4 regions of the Rhizobium sp. 42MFCr.1 genome follow, and region 2 is predicted to be linked to each of the others. Evidence: predicted binding sites of a transcription regulator. Region 2 holds the regulator's gene; each other region holds the start of a gene.
The links. Region 2 encodes LexA, which represses DNA repair genes until DNA is damaged. Its sites were predicted from a motif close to TGTTCNNNNTGTGTTCNG; they were not measured.
Positions count from the first base shown of each region.

Region 1 (4,399 bases), on a different contig from region 2:
AAGTCACGAAAGGGTGAGGCAAGCCGCGCTGTCGTTTGCTGCAGTTGTTGGTACATTATCTGAGGTCAGTGAGTTGGCGGTTCCGCTTTAGGAAACCCTCTCCACAAACCCATCCAAGACGCGCTTCTGGCCTGCCCGGTCGAACTCGATCGTCAGCTTGTTGCCCTCGATCTCCACGATGTTGCCGTTGCCGAATTTGAGGTGGAAGACGCGATCGCCGGTCTTGAATTTCGAGGGCTCGGCGGCGGTTGATTTCGCCACGAGTTCGCCATCGATGGTGCGGCTGCGCGGGCCGCTTTCGCCGTAGCCGATGCGTTCGACGGCGTGGCCAGAACGTGTGCCCCAGTTGTCGCGGGTGGCGTCCGTCTTGTTCTGCTGGGCACGCTTCCAGCCGGGCGTCGAATAGGAGTTGGCGAAGGGGTCAGCCTTGTCGAAACGGGACTGGCCGTAGCCACCGCGACCATAGCCGCCGTAGCTCTGCTCGGCTTCCGCCACCTCGACATGCATTTCCGGCAGTTCGTCGAGGAACCGCGAAGGGATGGTCGACTGCCAGAGACCGTGGATGCGCCGGTTGGAGACGAACCAGATGTGGCAGCGGCGCTTGGCGCGGGTGATGCCGACATAGGCAAGGCGGCGTTCTTCCTCGAGGCCGGCGCGGCCGCTTTCGTCCAGTGAACGTTGGTGCGGGAACAGGCCTTCCTCCCAGCCCGGCAGGAAGACGGTATCGAACTCCAGGCCCTTGGCGGAATGCAACGTCATGATCGAGACGGCGTCGAGGTTTTCGTTCTGCTCGGCGTCCATGACAAGCGCGACGTGCTCGAGGAAACCACGCATCGACTCGAAGCTCTCCATCGAGCGAATGAGTTCCTTCAGGTTTTCGAGGCGGGTCGGCGCGTCCGCCGACTTATCGTTCTTCCACATGTCGGTGTAACCCGACTCTTCAAGGATCTGCTCGGCAAGCTCAGTGTGCTGGGTGTTTTCCAGCATTTCCTGCCAGCGGCGGAATGATTGGACGACGTCGAAGAGAGCTTTGCGCGCCTTCGGCTTCAGCTCGTCGGTTTCGATCATGTCGGCGGCTGCGGCCAGCATCGGAATGTCGCGGGCGCGGGCATAATCGTGGAGGGCGCGCACCGTCGTATCGCCAAGACCGCGCTTCGGGGTGTTGATGATGCGCTCGAAGGCGAGGTCGTCGGCAGGCTGGGCGACGAGGCGGAAGTAGGCCATGGCATCGCGGATTTCGAGGCGCTCGTAGAAGCGCGGGCCGCCGATGACTCGGTAGTTGAGGCCGAGCGTCACGAAGCGGTCTTCGAACTCGCGCATCTGGAATGAGGCGCGCACGAGGATCGCCATGTCGTTGAGCAAATGCCGCTTTCCATTGGCGCCGCCGCGTTGAAGTTGCTCGATCTCCTCGCCGATTTCCCTGGCTTCCACCTCTGAATCCCAGGATGCGTGCACCTGGACCTTGATGTCATCGGGGTCGCTGCGGTCGGTGAAAAGCGTCTTGCCGAGGCGGCCTTCATTGTGAGCGATCAGGTGGCCGGCGGCGCCAAGGATATGCGCCGTCGAACGATAGTTGCGCTCCAGCTTGATGACCTTGGCGCCCGGGAAGTCCTTCTCGAAGCGGAGGATGTTGTCCACCTCGGCACCGCGCCAGCCATAGATCGACTGGTCGTCGTCGCCGACGCAGCAGACGTTCTGCGGCTCGCCCTTCGGGCGCTGGGCAAGCAGCCGCAACCACATGTACTGGGCTGTGTTGGTGTCCTGATACTCGTCGACAAGGATGTAGCGGAAGCGGCCGTGATACTCCTTGAGAAGATCCGGGTTTTTCCGGAAGATCGCGATCGGGTGCATCAGGAGATCGCCGAAATCGCAGGCGTTCAGCGTCGAGAGCCGTTGCTGATAGGCAAAGTAGAGTTCGCGGCCCTTGCCGTTGGCAAAGGCGCGGGCGTCGCCCTCGGGAATGTCGCCAGGGCCGAGGCCCTTGTTCTTCCAGCCATCGATCATTCCGGCGAACTGCTTGGCAGGCCAGCGCTTGTCATCGAGGCCTTCCGCCTGGATCAGCTGCTTGATCAGCCGGACGACATCATCGGTGTCGAGGATCGTGAAGTCGGAGCGCAGGTTTACGAGTTCGGCATGGCGGCGCAGAAGCTTGACGCCGATCGAGTGAAAGGTGCCGAGCCAGGGCATGCCCTCGACGGCGCCGCCGACGAGCACGGCAATACGTTCCTTCATCTCGCGGGCGGCCTTGTTGGTGAAGGTCACGGCAAGGATCTGCGAGGGGAAAGCGCGTCCAGTGTTCAGGATATGGGCGATGCGCGTCGTCAACACGCGCGTCTTGCCGGTGCCCGCACCGGCGAGCACGAGTACGGGGCCTTCCAGTGTCTCGACGGCTTCGGTCTGTTCAGGGTTCAGGCCGGAAAGATAATCGGGGCGCCTGCCGCCATCGCGAGCTGCCATGGCACGGGCGGCGAGCCCTCCGGCGGCTGGAGCGGCAGGGGTCGGCTGCTTGCGCGGCGGCTCGCCCGGCTCTTCATCGAAGAAGGGGATATCGTCGAAACTATTGCTCATGGCGCGTAATGTAGTGATTCGGGATCGAAAGACCAGAAAAGATGTTCTGCTTTCATTCCGCCCCGCACCCGCTGTCCTCAGCTTATGCAGTGCATTCGAGCAGGCCTGCCCGGGAATTGCCCAGTGCGCTGTAAGGGCGGGCTCGGTCGCGCGCAAACATCGTCAATAAAACTCAGAAAACAAAACCGTCATTTGACGTTGACGATGAAATTCTACAACACGGCAGGCGGCGGTCGAGAGTTGCCTGACAGTAACTCAGTCTTGAATTACAATTCAGTAATGCCGGACCAATTCGCTTGCTGGTGATCGGCAAAGAGACAATATTGTCGCAGACGCGCGGCAATTTGTCCTGCGAACGCCTCTTTCGATAGACCCTGGACTAGCCTCGAGTCCCTCTGGAGACGTGAATGCCATTTTGGAAGCAGTTTATAGTTTGCCTTGTCGTGATTGCGGCCGGCTTTGCTGGATGGGTTTTCTTCGTGCCAGGGGCTGGCGAGACGCTACGGAAGGCCGGCTTTTCAGAGGTTTCAAAGCTGGCGCCCGGTGAGGCTGTACCGAAGCCGGTGGGGAGCGAGGAAGGGCAATCGAGACGTCGCAGCGGCGGAGCAAACGCGCCCGTTCTGGTCGCCACGCAGGCCGTCGTTCGTGGTGTCGTCAATGATCGGCTGAGTGCCATCGGCACGGGCGACGCCATCCGCTCCGTGGTGGTGATGCCGCAGGCAAGCGGGACAATTCGCGAGATCCTGATCAAGTCGGGCGACAGGATCACTAAGGGGCAGGTGCTTGCAAAGCTAGACAGCGAAGAGCAGGTCATCGCTCGCGGTCAGGCCGATGTGGCGCTGAAAAGCGCCGTCGAGAAATCCAGCCTCTACCACAACATCAAATCCAGCGTGTCGCGCATGGATGTCTTCGATGCCGAAATCGCCGAGCAAGGCGCACGCCTTCAACTGCAGGCCGCCGAACTCAATCTCGAGCGTCGCAGCATTGTCGCGCCGATCGATGGCATTGTCGGCATCATCCCGGTCAACGTCGGCGACAACGTTTCGACGACGACACCGGTCGCGACCCTCGACGACCGGACCGAAATCCTGGTCGACTACTGGGTGCCGGAACGCTTCGCCAACACGATCACGGTCGGCCAGCCCGTGGAGGCAACGTCGGTGGCACGGCCAGGTCGGGTATTCTCGGGCGCGGTCGAGGCAATCGACAACCGCATTGACGCCGCCAGCCGGACAATGCGCGTGCGGGCCCGGATCGACAACGCATCGGACGAACTGCGCGCCGGCATGTCGTTCAATGTCGGGATGCGGTTTGGCGGCGACCAGTATCCCGCGGTCGATCCGCTCTCAGTCCAGTGGGATTCGCAAGGCGCGTTCGTCTGGCAGGTCGTCGACCGCAAGTCCGGCAAGGTGCGTGTCAGCATCGTGCAGCGCAATCCCGACTATATTCTCGTCAAGGCCGATCTGGACGATGGCGATGCAATCGTCACCGAAGGGCTGCAGCGTGTCCGTGAAGGTGGCGCGGTACGGGTGGCCGGCGAAGTGGCGTCGAATTCGGAGCCAGTCACGCAATGACCGTGACCGAGATGCAGGAGAAGCCGGCTTCCGGCAAACAGACCTTCACCGCGCTGTTTGTCAGGCGCCCGATCCTTGCGCTTGTCTTCAACGCCCTGATGATCGTTGCCGGCCTTGCAGCCTATGCCGGGATCGAAGTGCGCGAACTGCCCGATGTCGACCGACCCGTGGTGACGGTGCGCACGACTTTCGACGGTGCCTCGCCACAGACTATCGACCAGGAACTGACGAAGGTGATCGAGGGCGCTGCCGCACGC
Region 1 is NZ_KB897838.1:74,218-78,616, forward strand. Features, by position in the region: gene C934_RS0119750 (ATP-dependent helicase) at 88-2,568, opposite strand; gene C934_RS0119755 (efflux RND transporter periplasmic adaptor subunit) at 2,976-4,142, shown strand; gene C934_RS0119760 (efflux RND transporter permease subunit) at 4,139-4,399, shown strand, end outside.
Region 1: C934_RS0119750 (ATP-dependent helicase) is a predicted target of LexA. The motif match lies at 2,611-2,628, and genes of this name have one in related genera.

Region 2 (4,399 bases):
AGGTGAAACCAGGATCGTACGTGAAGGAAGCCGTGTTCTTGTACAGGGCGCCGATATCGATGACGTCAGGACCGATGGTGCCGCTCTTGACGGCGAGATCGACTGATTTGTCACCGATTTTCAGTGTTGCGCTTTGTTCCGTCATTATGATCCTCCAAACTGGCGGTTGGCGCCATAAAAGCGCCATAGGGTTAAGCGTCGTCGATGATTGCTATATGATCGCGCGCCTAATGCCAAGTTACCGTGACGCCATTTTGTGCATCGCAGTATCAACTTTTGGGCACTTCTGCGATGACCCCTGCGCATAGCAGAAGCTGATGATTATCCTTAGCTTTTCCGGCTTCCGATTTTCCTTCAGATTTCAATCGATTATTCTTGCTTGGAAGCCCGTTAGCTTTCATTCTGGTTGTACGGGCGGCTGTTTTTGGGCGCAATGCATGCCGGGGTTGAGGCCATTGGAGGTGAGGGAAGCCACACCCGGCGCGGACGCGTTTGGGCGCGCGCCACAGCCTTCTTTTCTCGTGCCACGAGTTCCTGCGGAACCTCCGCTAACTTTCCGGACGCAATCCTTCGTGCCGTGGCCGACACGGATAAGGACTGCGTCGGATCGTTGTACCGTGTGGCTTCGTCTCGCCGTGGCAACGGAGATAGAGCATGGGCGGTTCTTCCTGGTTTCGTCCGTCTTCGCTGGGGCGGGCGCGATCCTCTGGTTCGTGCTTGGAAGTGCCCCGGCCGAGCTCCGGATGTCGTTTGCGGCGACGCTTGCCCTCGTCGCCGGTTTACGCGATCTGGTCAAGAAGGCCGCCGCACGAACATCCCTTGCTGCAGGTCGCCGCAGTAACGCCCGTCGTTTTCATCATATGCTTCTTTGGTGGCATCCTGCTGACCGCGATGATCGGCGGCTTCTCGACCGCGCTTTTCGCCGTCGAGCACTTCCACCGGCTCAACGCTTATGGTCTGCCGGCAAATCTCATGGCCATGCCGGTGGTCTCTTTCGTGGTGATGCCGATGGGCATGCTCGCTATGCTGCTGACACCTTTGGGCCTCGACGTCATTCCATGGAAAATTGCCGGTTTCGGGCTCGACATCGTGATCGCCATTGCCCAGATGGTCTCGACCTGGGCGGCAATATCGATATCGGCAGATTGCCGGGTTGGTATTTTCCTGTGGCGGTAGCAGGGTTCCTCTTACTTGCCCTTCTGCGCTCCAAGATCCGCTACCTCGGCGCTGGCATTGCGGCGCTGGCAACAGTGCTTGTTGTGGTTGCGCCGAGCGAACCGCCGCCCGACATGGTCATTGCCGAAGACGGCAATCTCGTCGCGATTGTGAGAGGACAAGTCCTTGCACCGAACCGGCCGCATCCGCCTGACTTCATTTTCGACCAATGGCGAATGGCGCTCGCCGCGGAGCGAGATCAACCACCGCAATTGTTGGAGGGTGTCAACGCTATCAGGCGGCGGGACATTCAAGGCAGATCGGAAAGGTTATCTGCCGTGGAATTGCGCAATGCCCGCGATGCGTTACGTCAGGCTGCGACGAGCGCTGAGAACCGATTTGTATGCCTGAAAGGCGTCTGGTGCACAGCCACGCACGATAGCGGCTACGTCGTGACGATCGTCGAAAATCCCGCTTACTTCGGCGCTGCCTGCGATACGGCCGATATCGTCGTGACACCCGCTCGCCTCCGCACGACGCGGTGCCGGTCGGGCGCACTTTTGTTCACCGGCGAAAACTTGCGTCGCTTTGGTGCCGCTGAGGTAAGGATCGACGATCAAGGTAGCCCCGTCGTCACGACGGCCTATACGAGGCTCGACCGCCCTTGGATCCGCCATCGGGCGTATAATTAGCGAAGCGGCACCTTTGACGGCGAGCCGCTTGCCTTCAATGATAGCGGCGAATGAGGCCGACAAGCTTGCCCTGGACCTTGACACGGTCAGGCCCGAAAATGCGCGTCTCGTAAGCCGGGTTTGCCGCCTCAAGTGCGATGGAGGCGCCTTTCCGGCGGAAGCGCTTGAGCGTCGCTTCCTCATCATCGACAAGCGCAACAACGATGTCGCCGGCATTGGCGGTGCTGCCGTTGCGGATGATTACCGTGTCGCCATCAAAGATGCCGGCCTCGATCATCGAGTCGCCCTTGACCTCAAGCGCATAGTGCTCGCCTGGGCCAAGCATGTCCGCCGGAACCGTGATGTCATGGGTATTGTTCTGAATTGCCGAAATCGGTACGCCGGCAGCAATCCGTCCCATGACCGGTACAGAGGCAGGACCGCCGTTGTCAGCCTGCGGCGCTGGCTTCGGCGCCACAACTGGCTGTGGTTTGCCGAGGCTGCCTTCGATAACGCTCGGCGAAAAACCGCGGCGGGGCTGCAGGCTCGGGTTATATGCCTCGGGCAGTTTGATGACTTCCAGAGCGCGGGCTCGATTCGGCAGTCGGCGAATGAAGCCCCGTTCCTCCAGCGCGGTAATCAGCCGGTGGATGCCTGACTTCGACGCGAGGTCCAAGGCATCCTTCATTTCATCAAAAGAAGGGGGGACACCGGACTCCTTCATTCGCTCGTGAATGAAGAGAAGAAGCTCCTGTTGCTTGCGCGTCAGCATCGAAGTTGAACCCCAGAGTCGTGAAACAAAGACAGAACAGACACTATATGTTCCATATGTGTTCCGCAAGTACCTAAATTTTCGTAAAACTTGCCTGCAACTTGCTGAGTTTTTGCGTCTCATTTGACCGAAAGCGTAGAAGGGGGTTGCATTGTCCTGTTGCCCGGCGCACATCTTCGCAAATTCCGGAGAAGTTGCCATGAGCGAAGCGCATCCGCTGGACCACATCGTGCTGCCGGTTCCAAATATCAGGCTCTCGCGCGAGCGTCTCGGAAAGCTGGGATTCACCGTCGCGCCCGACGCCCGGCACCCGTTTGGGACCGAGAATGCCTGCATATTCTTCGCCGACGAAACTTATCTGGAGCCTCTCGGGGTCGCCAATGCCGAACTGCATGAAGCTTCGGCGCAGAAAGGCAATGTCTTCACCGCGCGGGACCGTGCCTTTCGATTCCGATGTGGAGACGATGGGCTGTCTGCCGTGGTCTTTGCGACGGCGGATGCCGATCGCGACCATGCCCGGTTTCTGTCCGAAAAGATCAATGGCGGCGAGATGCTGCAGTTCGAGCGGCCGATGAAGATGCCCGATGGCTCGGAGGTGACGGCTGCATTTAAGCTCGCCTTTGCAGTTGACCTGCGCGCTCCAGATTTCTTTTTCTTCACATGCCAACGTGTCAACCCGCTGCCAGCCGACCGGAAAGCCCTGCAAGTGCATGCAAATGGGGTGGTTGGGATCGCAGAGATCGTGCTTGGGGCACCCGACCCCAAGGCGTTTGGACCATTCCTGCGCGCCGCCGCCCACAGCTTGGGAACGACCAATGAGGCCTTCGGTGTGAGTGTGACAACTCCGAATGCCAGAGTGAGTGTTCTCTCCCCGGATGGACTGGACGCCTACTTCGACATCCCTGCGCCTTCCGACGATCGCGGTCTGCGTGGTGTTGCCATCGTTTTCAAAGTAGGCGATCTCGCCGTGACAGAAGCGCAATTGGCTGCTAACGGGATGACCTATACGCGCAAGAACAATCGAATTCTGGTGAAGGCCGCGCCCGGACAGGGCGCTCTCTTCGCCTTCGAGGAGAAACGATGAGCCAGACAAATTCCGAAGTCGTGGTCGGCGAAGGCGCCGGCCGCGTCACCTTTTCGAATTCCGGCAAGCTGTCGCTGATTGCCGGGCCTTGTCAGATGGAGAGCCGCGAGCATGCCTTCATGGTCGCCGGTGTGCTGAAGGAACTCTGCGACAAGCTTGGTCTCGGCCTCGTCTACAAGTCCTCCTTTGACAAGGCGAACCGGACGTCGCTGTCAGCGCAGCGCGGTATCGGCCTCGAAACGGCGCTTGAAGTGTTCGCCGATCTCAAGAGGGAATACGGCTTTCCTGTCCTGACCGACATTCATACCGAAGAGCAGTGTGCCGAGGTGTCCACCGTCGTCGACATCCTGCAGATCCCAGCTTTCCTCAGCCGTCAGACCGACCTGCTCGTTGCCGCCGCCAAGACCGGCCGCGTCATCAACGTCAAGAAGGGGCAGTTCCTCGCGCCCTGGGACATGAAGAACGTTCTCAACAAGCTGAATTCGAGCGGAAATCCGAACATCTTGCTTTGCGAACGCGGTGCTTCCTTCGGCTACAATACGCTGGTCTCCGACATGCGATCGCTGCCTGTCATGGCGGCGATGGGCGCCCCCGTGGTCTTCGACGCCACGCATTCGGTCCAGCAGCCGGGCGGGCAGGGCGGTTCGAGCGGAGGGCAGCGCGAGTTCGTGGAGACGCTCGCGCGTGCGGCGGTCGCTGTCGGCGTCGCTGGCGTAT
Region 2 is NZ_KB897844.1:48,808-53,206, reverse strand. Features, by position in the region: gene gltA (citrate synthase) at 1-145, opposite strand, end outside; gene C934_RS33290 (ComEC/Rec2 family competence protein) at 820-1,176, shown strand; gene C934_RS33285 (hypothetical protein) at 1,167-1,847, shown strand; gene lexA (transcriptional repressor LexA) at 1,882-2,598, opposite strand; gene C934_RS0122295 (VOC family protein) at 2,798-3,682, shown strand; gene kdsA (3-deoxy-8-phosphooctulonate synthase) at 3,679-4,399, shown strand, end outside.

Region 3 (4,399 bases), on a different contig from region 2:
ACTGTGAAATTTCTCGCCGCCGCGATGATGCCATTTGCCGCTGAGCAGCATGGCCGCCAGTTGGTCGACGGTCTCCGCTTTTCGATATCGTCCCATGCCATCGATTTCGACCTGCAGGGGCTTAATAAACACGGGAAGATCGACGGCCATGGCGAAACTCCTTGACATATCTCCGCCCACTAAAATGCCAAGTGATTCGTTTGTCTAGGGGAGTGAAAATATATAAGTCCACCGGAACAAAAGCGTCGCATGGGAGTTACCCTTTCCCCTGAAGGACAGCAGTTTCCATTTGGAAAACACTTCTCTGGGCCCACTCTGATGTGGCTTTTTGCGGGATTGCTCAACTCTTTATATCAGTCATCACTAAATCAAAGAGCGTTGTGTCGTTGCCCAGCGAGCAATGGTGCCTCAATCTGCGCTGGATTCCCGTACCTCCCGGGCGCACCAACTGGCAGGTCCTCAAGCATGGCTCTGCCACTTTTTTGCGCTCAGTTCCCACAGTTGATCATCGCTCAGATCTTGGCTTCCAACCCCGCGTTAGACCGCTGCTCATGCATTTCTGAGCGGTATCGAGCTGGTCTCGAAGGAAGCGGCAGTCGTCGATCAGTGTGGCAATCGTGGCACGCAGATCGCCATCGTGCCACTCTATAGCTTGATCGACTGGACTAATTTCCTCGCGCACTTGCTTCATCCCAGACATGACATTTCCTTTGTCGTCTTCGGTTTCATCGGACAGGATTTGTTGAGCACCCGGCGTCACTGCTCGGCGAACATGCGCGTCATGCGGCGTGTACCAGCAAGGTGGATTAGATGAGTGATCCTGGCAAACTCAACTGGCATGGGCGGATCGATTTCTTCCGGTACTCCAAGTTCCAGCCGACGCTGGGATCGCAATGCGACCGGACAAATCACAAGCTTCGACTTCGAACTCGGCACACTCGCCAGCTTTCACTCTCATCAACTCCAGCATCCAGCGAGCCCTCCCCACACCAGGAACAGGAAGCTCTTCCGATGGCATAACGCTTACCCTCCATCGCGTGGCCGAGGCCGTTGGCTGACCGAAGTCCGTTGCCTCGCTCTGTCGGCGCCACCGCCGAATAATCAATCCCAGTGTGCCGGACTTTTCCGCCGCCAGTTGCAGCCGTCGGGACGCCGTCATCGGCAGTCGAACCAATTCAGCAACGACGGCTCCTAGTGCACCGTAGGAAAGGGCTTCCTCCATCGACGCGAGAACATCCTCCTCTCGATCCGCTTCGACGAATATTACCCGGTTCGGGTGAAGGCCGACCTGCGCCAGCGCAGGAAAGAAGAGATCCGGTCGGGTAAGGCACCAAATCACTTTCCCTTTCGTGCGAGCGGCGACCCCGGCTGCAAAAAGGGCTGCGGCTGCCCCATCCACGGCCCCCGCACCACCGCCCGCAAACTCGTGGATCGCTCCCAATGCCAGCCCCCCACCAGGCAGATGGCTATCAATTTCCGGCACACCAAATGGCAGGGCGCATTTCCGTCGCGATAGGGCGCCATCAAGATGAGAAATACGCTCGCGAAGCTCGGAAATAACGGGGTTTGCGCTCGCATGCGCCATCTGTAGCCTTCGTCAATTCATGGGTTCCATCTCGCTTTGGAAGCGATTATGTTCTACATTTGTTCATGTATGGCAGCCTAGTCAATAGGGCTAATCGCGGTCACCATGGGGGCAGCTCGGCTTTCTAGGGGTGGCATGAAAATGATCCGCGAACGAATCCAATGCCGTAGCGGGTCGAAATTCAAGTGCGTACGAGATCTTGCGATGAGAAAAAATTCCTCGACGAGAGAACCTTGCGGAAGTATCGCGGCTCAATCATTACCTTGGTGTGCGGCGCCTGCGACCGGAGTATCGAACTCGACCGGAAGGCCGTAGTCAGGCAGTGCGTAATATCGGATCCGGGAGGGATGGCTACACAGCCGTCTCTCGGTGATCTCTCCTTTCGGGCCCGAAGGAGACATTCGCTGAGACGTTCAGACCTGGTCACAGGCGTCTTCAGCTAACCTCGCGATCCGTATGCTTTGCAGGCCAAGCCCGCAATGCCACATCTACCAGACCGGTATGAACGCGTCCTGGATCACAATCCCGGAAGCGCGCGCCCAGGCGGAAGCTCTGTCGGTGTTCTCGCGCATCGGGCAGCCCAATGACGTTGCCGACATCATAGCCTTTCTGGCCTCTGATGAAGCGCGCTGGACAACGGGACAAGTGATCGACGCAACCGGTGGCGCTCGGCTCTAGAATGGGCAGGCTGACATGACGCGCCTGTGAGAGCGAGCGCGTCACTCGCTTGACGGCTTCAAAAGCATGGCATGATGTTGGCGCAAAGCCGTCACTGGGCGATGTCCGCTCGCAGCCCCAGCGGTCAAAGTATCGCTCACCGAATTACTGAGATATCCAGACTTGAAGGGGGCCAAGTTTTGTCAGCCCCATAACCTCACTGGCGATATCGTCTATAGACCAGCATACGATAGGTAGCCCTTGAGATACCGTGCGGCGAAACGGCCAAATTCGCCCAGGCCCCCGAAGACCTGGTTTCGTTCGATCCATTTGCAGAACAGACCCGGGACTGCACCAAGCGATGTTGCCTTTCACTGCGATGTGAAGCAGTCGGGAAGTATCCGTCATAAGAAGCGCTCTCACGTTGGATCGACTACGAGCACGATCTTGCCTCTAGGTCGAGGGAGTTGCCCTTCAAGCATAAGATGGGCATCCCGCGCTTGCTCGAATGGAATTTTAGCGCCGACGTTTACCTCGAGGGCGTTTTCGTCAAGGAGGGTCGAGATGCGCCGGAGGCTTTCGGTGGAAACATCGACCAGAAAGAACCTCGCCGTCACACCGTGTCGTTCCGCGAGAGCCTGATCCGGCTTGGACACTGCCGAAATCAACGTTCCGCCGCGTTTCAGCACGTTGAATGACCGCGTTTGGGATTCTCCGCCTACAAAATCCATCACGGCATCTACATCATGGACCTCGTCCTCGAAGCGTGTTGCCTTGTAGTCGATTACGCGCCCTGCTCCCAATGAACGAACCCGTTCGATATCCTCCGAAGAAGCTGTGCATATCGAGTTCAGTCCAGCGTGTTTGGCGAACTGGACAGCAAAGGCTCCGACGTTTCCCGCAGCCCCGTGGATTAATACCGTCTGACCTTGCACCAGACCGGCTTGGTCGAACAACGCTTGCCACGCCGTAACAGCGATAACTGGCAGCGACGCTGCAGCCACGTGGCCGATCGATGGCGGCTTCTTGTCAAGCATGGAGGCTTTGGCGACGGCATATTGCGCATACCCGCCGCAGAACCGCTTGTTCGTCACGCCGTAGACCTGATCGCCGATTTGCAAGTGATCGACGCCGCGTCCGACGGCGACGATCACCCCGGAAATATCGGAGCCAAGAATGAGAGGAAGGGGCTGGGGCAGCGCACTGTTGCCAGAACGAATCCACCCATCCCACGGCCCAACGCCCGCAGCATGTACCCTCACGATCACCTCGTCCGTTTCGGGCGTGGACACCTCAATTTCTTCCAGCCTCATCACATCGGGCGGGCCGAATTCGTGAATGCGCCATACTTCTCCCGAGAAGCGCTGCGGGCCATCTGACATCTGGGCTGTCCTCTCGTTGCGGTGCTTGATGCGTGAGGCGTAGACTTCCGACTGCGATCCGAGCCTCACTTCTCAGCGGACGTCAGCGGCTCGTCGCCTGTCTCAACAATGAAAACGGCGAGAAGCGAGGCAGGCTCGGTCGAGCTCGCGTTCTCACTTACCTTGTGCTTCGATCCAGGTAGCTCGAAGAACTGCTCACCCACCTTGTAGACCTTCTCGTCCTCGTCGTTGACCTTGCTGCGGATAGAGCCAGACAGGACGCGCGCATAGACGAACGCCGACTTGGCATGAGTATGTGCGTCGGATTTGCCGCCCGGTCCGTAATTGACGACCAGAGCGACGAGCTTTTTGCCAGGGCTATTGGGTAATTCGTGGTCGAAAACGGTGAAGACCTCCTCAAGTTCGCCACCCGACGCAGCAAACGGATGCGCCAGTTGTGCGGCGACGCATAATGCAACGATTGTGGAAATCCTGCGTAACGACATTTTTCCACTCCTCCTTCGCTCTTTGCGTTGTCGTTCTGACAAGGCAATGTGCAATGGGCTGATGCATCACGAAGGACGCCGATATTTGTTTCCGGCGGTTCCGAACTGGAGGGCAAAGCTCGACGGCGCGCCGGAAATATAACCCCATTTCCCGGCCTTAGCCATCAATGTCACGCCGGATTGGAGTATTTCATCTGCTGGCAGCACGTATCAGGCCACTGATCTTGCGCTAGCTTTCCACTTCCGACCCAACTTTAAGATCAACCCCTTCAGCTCTGGCTCTTGCACCA
Region 3 is NZ_KB897823.1:47,197-51,595, reverse strand. Features, by position in the region: gene C934_RS0108505 (DUF982 domain-containing protein) at 1-150, opposite strand, end outside; gene C934_RS0108495 (ImuA family protein) at 830-1,585, opposite strand; partial or broken gene C934_RS0108490 (SDR family oxidoreductase) at 2,072-2,263, shown strand; gene C934_RS0108485 (NADP-dependent oxidoreductase) at 2,662-3,624, opposite strand; gene C934_RS0108480 (cupin domain-containing protein) at 3,690-4,109, opposite strand; gene C934_RS0108475 (NUDIX hydrolase) at 4,320-4,399, opposite strand, start outside.
Region 3: C934_RS0108495 (ImuA family protein) is a predicted target of LexA. The motif match lies at 1,635-1,652, and genes of this name have one in related genera.

Region 4 (4,399 bases), on a different contig from region 2:
ATGCCTGGCGGGAGCTTCCCGCCGCCGGGGGGTGTTTGCTCAGTCAAAACAGATCACGATCTCTTCTAGAATCACTTGAAGATTTATAGCGGAAAGCCTGTTCCTACGCTAATTTTGGCACGCGTTTTGAACAGACTTTTGCGGTCTTATGAGGGCAATGGGAGCCTCTGGGACGGTTATTTGCACCGCCCTAATAACACCATTTGCCAAAATGGTCTCTCCGCATCACAATCGCGCAAAAACCAAGTGTTTATATGGGCTCACGGAGAGACAATGGCAAGCGTCGACCAACTGATCAACGCCTTCACGACGCTGCTTGTAACGATCGACCCGCCTGGTCTTGCTCCACTCTTTCTCGGGCTCACGACCGGCATGAGCCGCAGCCAGCGAAAACAGGTGGCACTGCGCGGCTCGATCATCGCCTTTGTCATTCTTGCCGCTTTCGCCCTGTTCGGGGCCAGCGTGCTCGGGGTGCTCGGAATCTCGATCGGCGCCTTCCGCATTGCCGGTGGTCTTCTGTTGTTCTGGATCGCCTTTGAAATGGTATTCGAGAAGCGGCAGGACCGTAAGGAGAAGACGAGCACAGCCGCAATCACCGTCGATCATATCCATAATATCTCGGTCTTTCCGTTGGCGATCCCTCTGATCGCCGGTCCCGGTGCCATTTCGGCGACGATCCTAATTGCCGGATCGATGCAGGCTTCGCTCGAGCGGGCGCAATTGATCATTGTCATCGCATTGAGCCTGCTGCTGCTGTTTCTCTCGCTGCTCATCGCCGAAAGACTTGATCGCTTCCTCGGCGTAACGGGGCGCGCAATTCTGACACGCCTTCTCGGTGTCATCCTGGCGGCGCTTGCCACGCAGTTCGTCGTCGACGGTTTGAGATCTACCCTCATCACGACGCCAGCCGGCTAGGTCAAAAAGCAGGTTACCTGCACGGCTTCCATCGCGGCAAGCTCGGGGGACGTCCAATCCCGGAGATTGAAAAGCAGACGGCGCACCTTGCGGCGCGCCGTCCAACTTATGCCACGAATACTCTGCGATCAGAACGGGATATCGTCGTCGAGATCGCGCGAGAAGTTTCCACCGCCGCCGCCACCGCTGCTGCGGCCAGATGATTGCGACGGCGCGCCGTAATCGTCGCCGTAGCCACCGCCGCCACCGAAATCGTTGCCGCCGGCATTACTGCCGCGACCACCGCCGAAGCCGGAGCTTGCGCCGCCACCCTCGCCGCGACCGTCCAGCATCGTCAGCGTCGAGCCGAAGCCCTGCAGAACGACTTCCGTCGAATAGCGGTCCTGGCCGTTCTGGTCTTGCCACTTACGCGTCTGCAGCGCGCCTTCGATGTAGAGCTTGGCGCCCTTCTTCACATACTGCTCGACGACCTTGCAGAGGCCTTCGTTGAAGACTACGACCGTATGCCATTCCGTCTTTTCGCGGCGTTCGCCGGAGGTGCGATCACGCCAGGTCTCGGACGTCGCGATGCGAAGGTTGGCGATCGGCCGGCCATCCTGGGTCCGCCGGATTTCGGGGTCAGCGCCCACGTTCCCGATCAGAATTACCTTGTTTACGCTGCCAGCCATACTTTCACCTTACCTGCCGCCCTGCCCGGCGGCGCTTGAAACAATCGGTGCACCTTAAACCATAGAGCGCCGGCGATGGGTGTCCATCGCCGGTTCATCCACAAGGAATTTTGTTCTTTATTTGTTCTAGTTTATCCCTATGATCCTGTCAACCGAATCGAAAACCTTGCAGCAGACGGACATTCAGCCTCGACTCGCCAGCCGGCATCACTAAATAAGGGGCTTGTTCCAGCACAGAAGCAGAAGACGATGAGCGAACTGAAGACGATTTCCATCCGCGGCGCGCGCGAGCACAATTTGAAGGGCATCGATCTCGATCTGCCGCGAAACAAACTCATCGTCATGACCGGCCTTTCGGGATCCGGCAAGTCGTCTCTTGCCTTTGACACGATCTATGCCGAAGGACAGCGACGCTATGTCGAAAGCCTTTCGGCCTATGCGCGCCAGTTCCTTGAAATGATGCAGAAGCCTGACGTCGATCAGATCGACGGCCTGTCGCCAGCGATTTCGATCGAGCAAAAGACGACCTCGCGCAACCCACGCTCGACGGTCGGTACGGTGACTGAGATCTATGACTACATGCGCCTGCTCTTTGCCCGCGTCGGCGTACCCTATTCGCCCGCGACCGGGCTGCCGATCGAGAGCCAGACGGTCAGCCAGATGGTCGATCGCGTGCTGGAATTCGGAGAAGGCACGCGTCTCTATATTCTCGCCCCGCTCGTGCGCGGGCGTAAGGGGGAGTACAAGAAGGAACTGGCAGACCTGATGAAAAAGGGTTTCCAGCGCGTCAAGGTCGACGGCCAATTCTACGAGATCGCCGACGTGCCAGCCCTGGACAAGAAGTACAAGCACGATATCGACGTCGTGGTCGACCGTATTGTGGTGCGGCCGGATACGGCGTCGCGCCTTGCCGACAGCTTCGAGACCTCGCTCAAGCTCGCCGATGGCCTCGCCGTTGCGGAATTCGCCGACAAGCCGCTGCCGCCGGAAGAAACTGCCGCCGGCGGCTCCGCCAACAAGTCGCTTAACGAAACGCATGAACGCGTTCTCTTCTCCGAGAAGTTCGCCTGCCCGGTATCGGGCTTCACCATTCCCGAGATCGAGCCGCGGCTTTTTTCCTTCAACAATCCAGCCGGCGCCTGCCCGACCTGCGACGGTCTCGGAGCGCAGCAGAAGATCGACGCCAACCTGATCGTGCCGGAGCCCGAGCGCACGCTGCGCGATGGCGCCATTGCGCCGTGGGCGAAGTCGACCTCTCCCTATTACAATCAGACGCTCGAAGCTCTCGGTAAGCACTATGGCTTCAAGCTCGGCGCCCGTTGGAACGATCTTTCGGACCACGCGAAGGATGTCATCCTGAATGGTACCGACGAAAAGATCGAGTTCCACTATGCCGATGGCGCGCGGTCCTATACCACGCACAAGAATTTCGAGGGCATCATCACCAATCTCGAGCGTCGCTGGAAGGAGACGGATTCCGCCTGGGCGCGAGAGGAAATCGAGCGCTATATGTCGGCAGCCCCCTGCCCGTCTTGTGGCGGTTTCCGCCTGAAGCCGGAGGCGCTTGCCGTCAAGATCAATACGCTGCATATCGGCCAGGTGACCGACATGTCGATCCGCGTCGCCCGAGACTGGTTCGAGGTCCTGCCGCAGTCGCTGAGCGCCAAGCAGAACGAGATTGCCGTTCGCATTCTCAAGGAGATCCGCGACCGCCTGCGCTTCCTCAATGACGTAGGCCTGGATTATCTCAGCCTGTCGCGAAACTCCGGCACCTTGTCGGGCGGCGAGAGCCAGCGCATCCGGTTGGCGTCGCAGATCGGTTCCGGCTTGACCGGCGTATTGTATGTCCTCGACGAGCCATCGATCGGTTTGCATCAGCGCGACAACGCCCGGCTGCTTGATACGCTGAAGCACCTTCGCGATATCGGCAACACCGTGATCGTGGTCGAGCATGACGAGGACGCGATCTTGACCGCCGACGATGTCGTCGACATCGGTCCCGCCGCCGGCATTCATGGTGGCCAGGTGATCGCCCATGGCACGCCACAGGAGATCATGGCGAACCCTAAGTCGCTGACCGGCAAATATCTGTCCGGTGAACTCGGCGTTCCGGTTCCCGACGAGCGCCGTAAGCCCAAGAAGGGCAAGGAAATCAAGGTCGTCGGCGCCCGCGGCAACAATCTGAAGAATGTCACCGCCTCCATCCCGCTCGGCGTCTTTACGGCGGTCACCGGCGTATCAGGGGGCGGTAAGTCCACGTTCCTGATCGAGACGCTGTATAAATCGGCTGCTCGGCGCGTCATGGGCGCCCGCGAAATCCCGGCTGATCACGATCGCATCGACGGCTTCGAACACATCGACAAGGTCATCGATATCGACCAGTCGCCGATCGGCCGCACGCCGCGTTCCAACCCAGCGACCTACACGGGCGCGTTTACCCCGATCCGTGACTGGTTTGCCGGTCTGCCGGAAGCGAAGGCGCGCGGCTACCAACCGGGACGCTTCTCGTTCAACGTCAAGGGCGGACGCTGCGAAGCCTGCCAAGGCGACGGCGTCATTAAGATCGAGATGCACTTCCTGCCTGATGTGTACGTCACCTGCGACGTCTGCCATGGCAAGCGCTACAACAGGGAGACGCTCGACGTTACGTTCAAGCACAAGTCGATTGCCGACGTGCTCGACATGACCGTCGAGGAAGGCGTCGATTTCTTCGCTGCCGTCCCGGCTGTGCGCGACAAGTTGCAGGCCCTGAAGGATGTCGGCCTCGGCTACATCAAGGTCGGACAGCAGGCGAATACGCTGTCCGGTGGCGAGGC
Region 4 is NZ_KB897818.1:399,058-403,456, reverse strand. Features, by position in the region: gene gyrA (DNA gyrase subunit A) at 1-47, opposite strand, end outside; gene C934_RS0102010 (MarC family protein) at 274-915, shown strand; gene C934_RS0102005 (single-stranded DNA-binding protein) at 1,044-1,583, opposite strand; gene uvrA (excinuclease ABC subunit UvrA) at 1,833-4,399, shown strand, end outside.
Region 4: uvrA (excinuclease ABC subunit UvrA) is a predicted target of LexA. The motif match lies at 1,695-1,712, and genes of this name have one in related genera.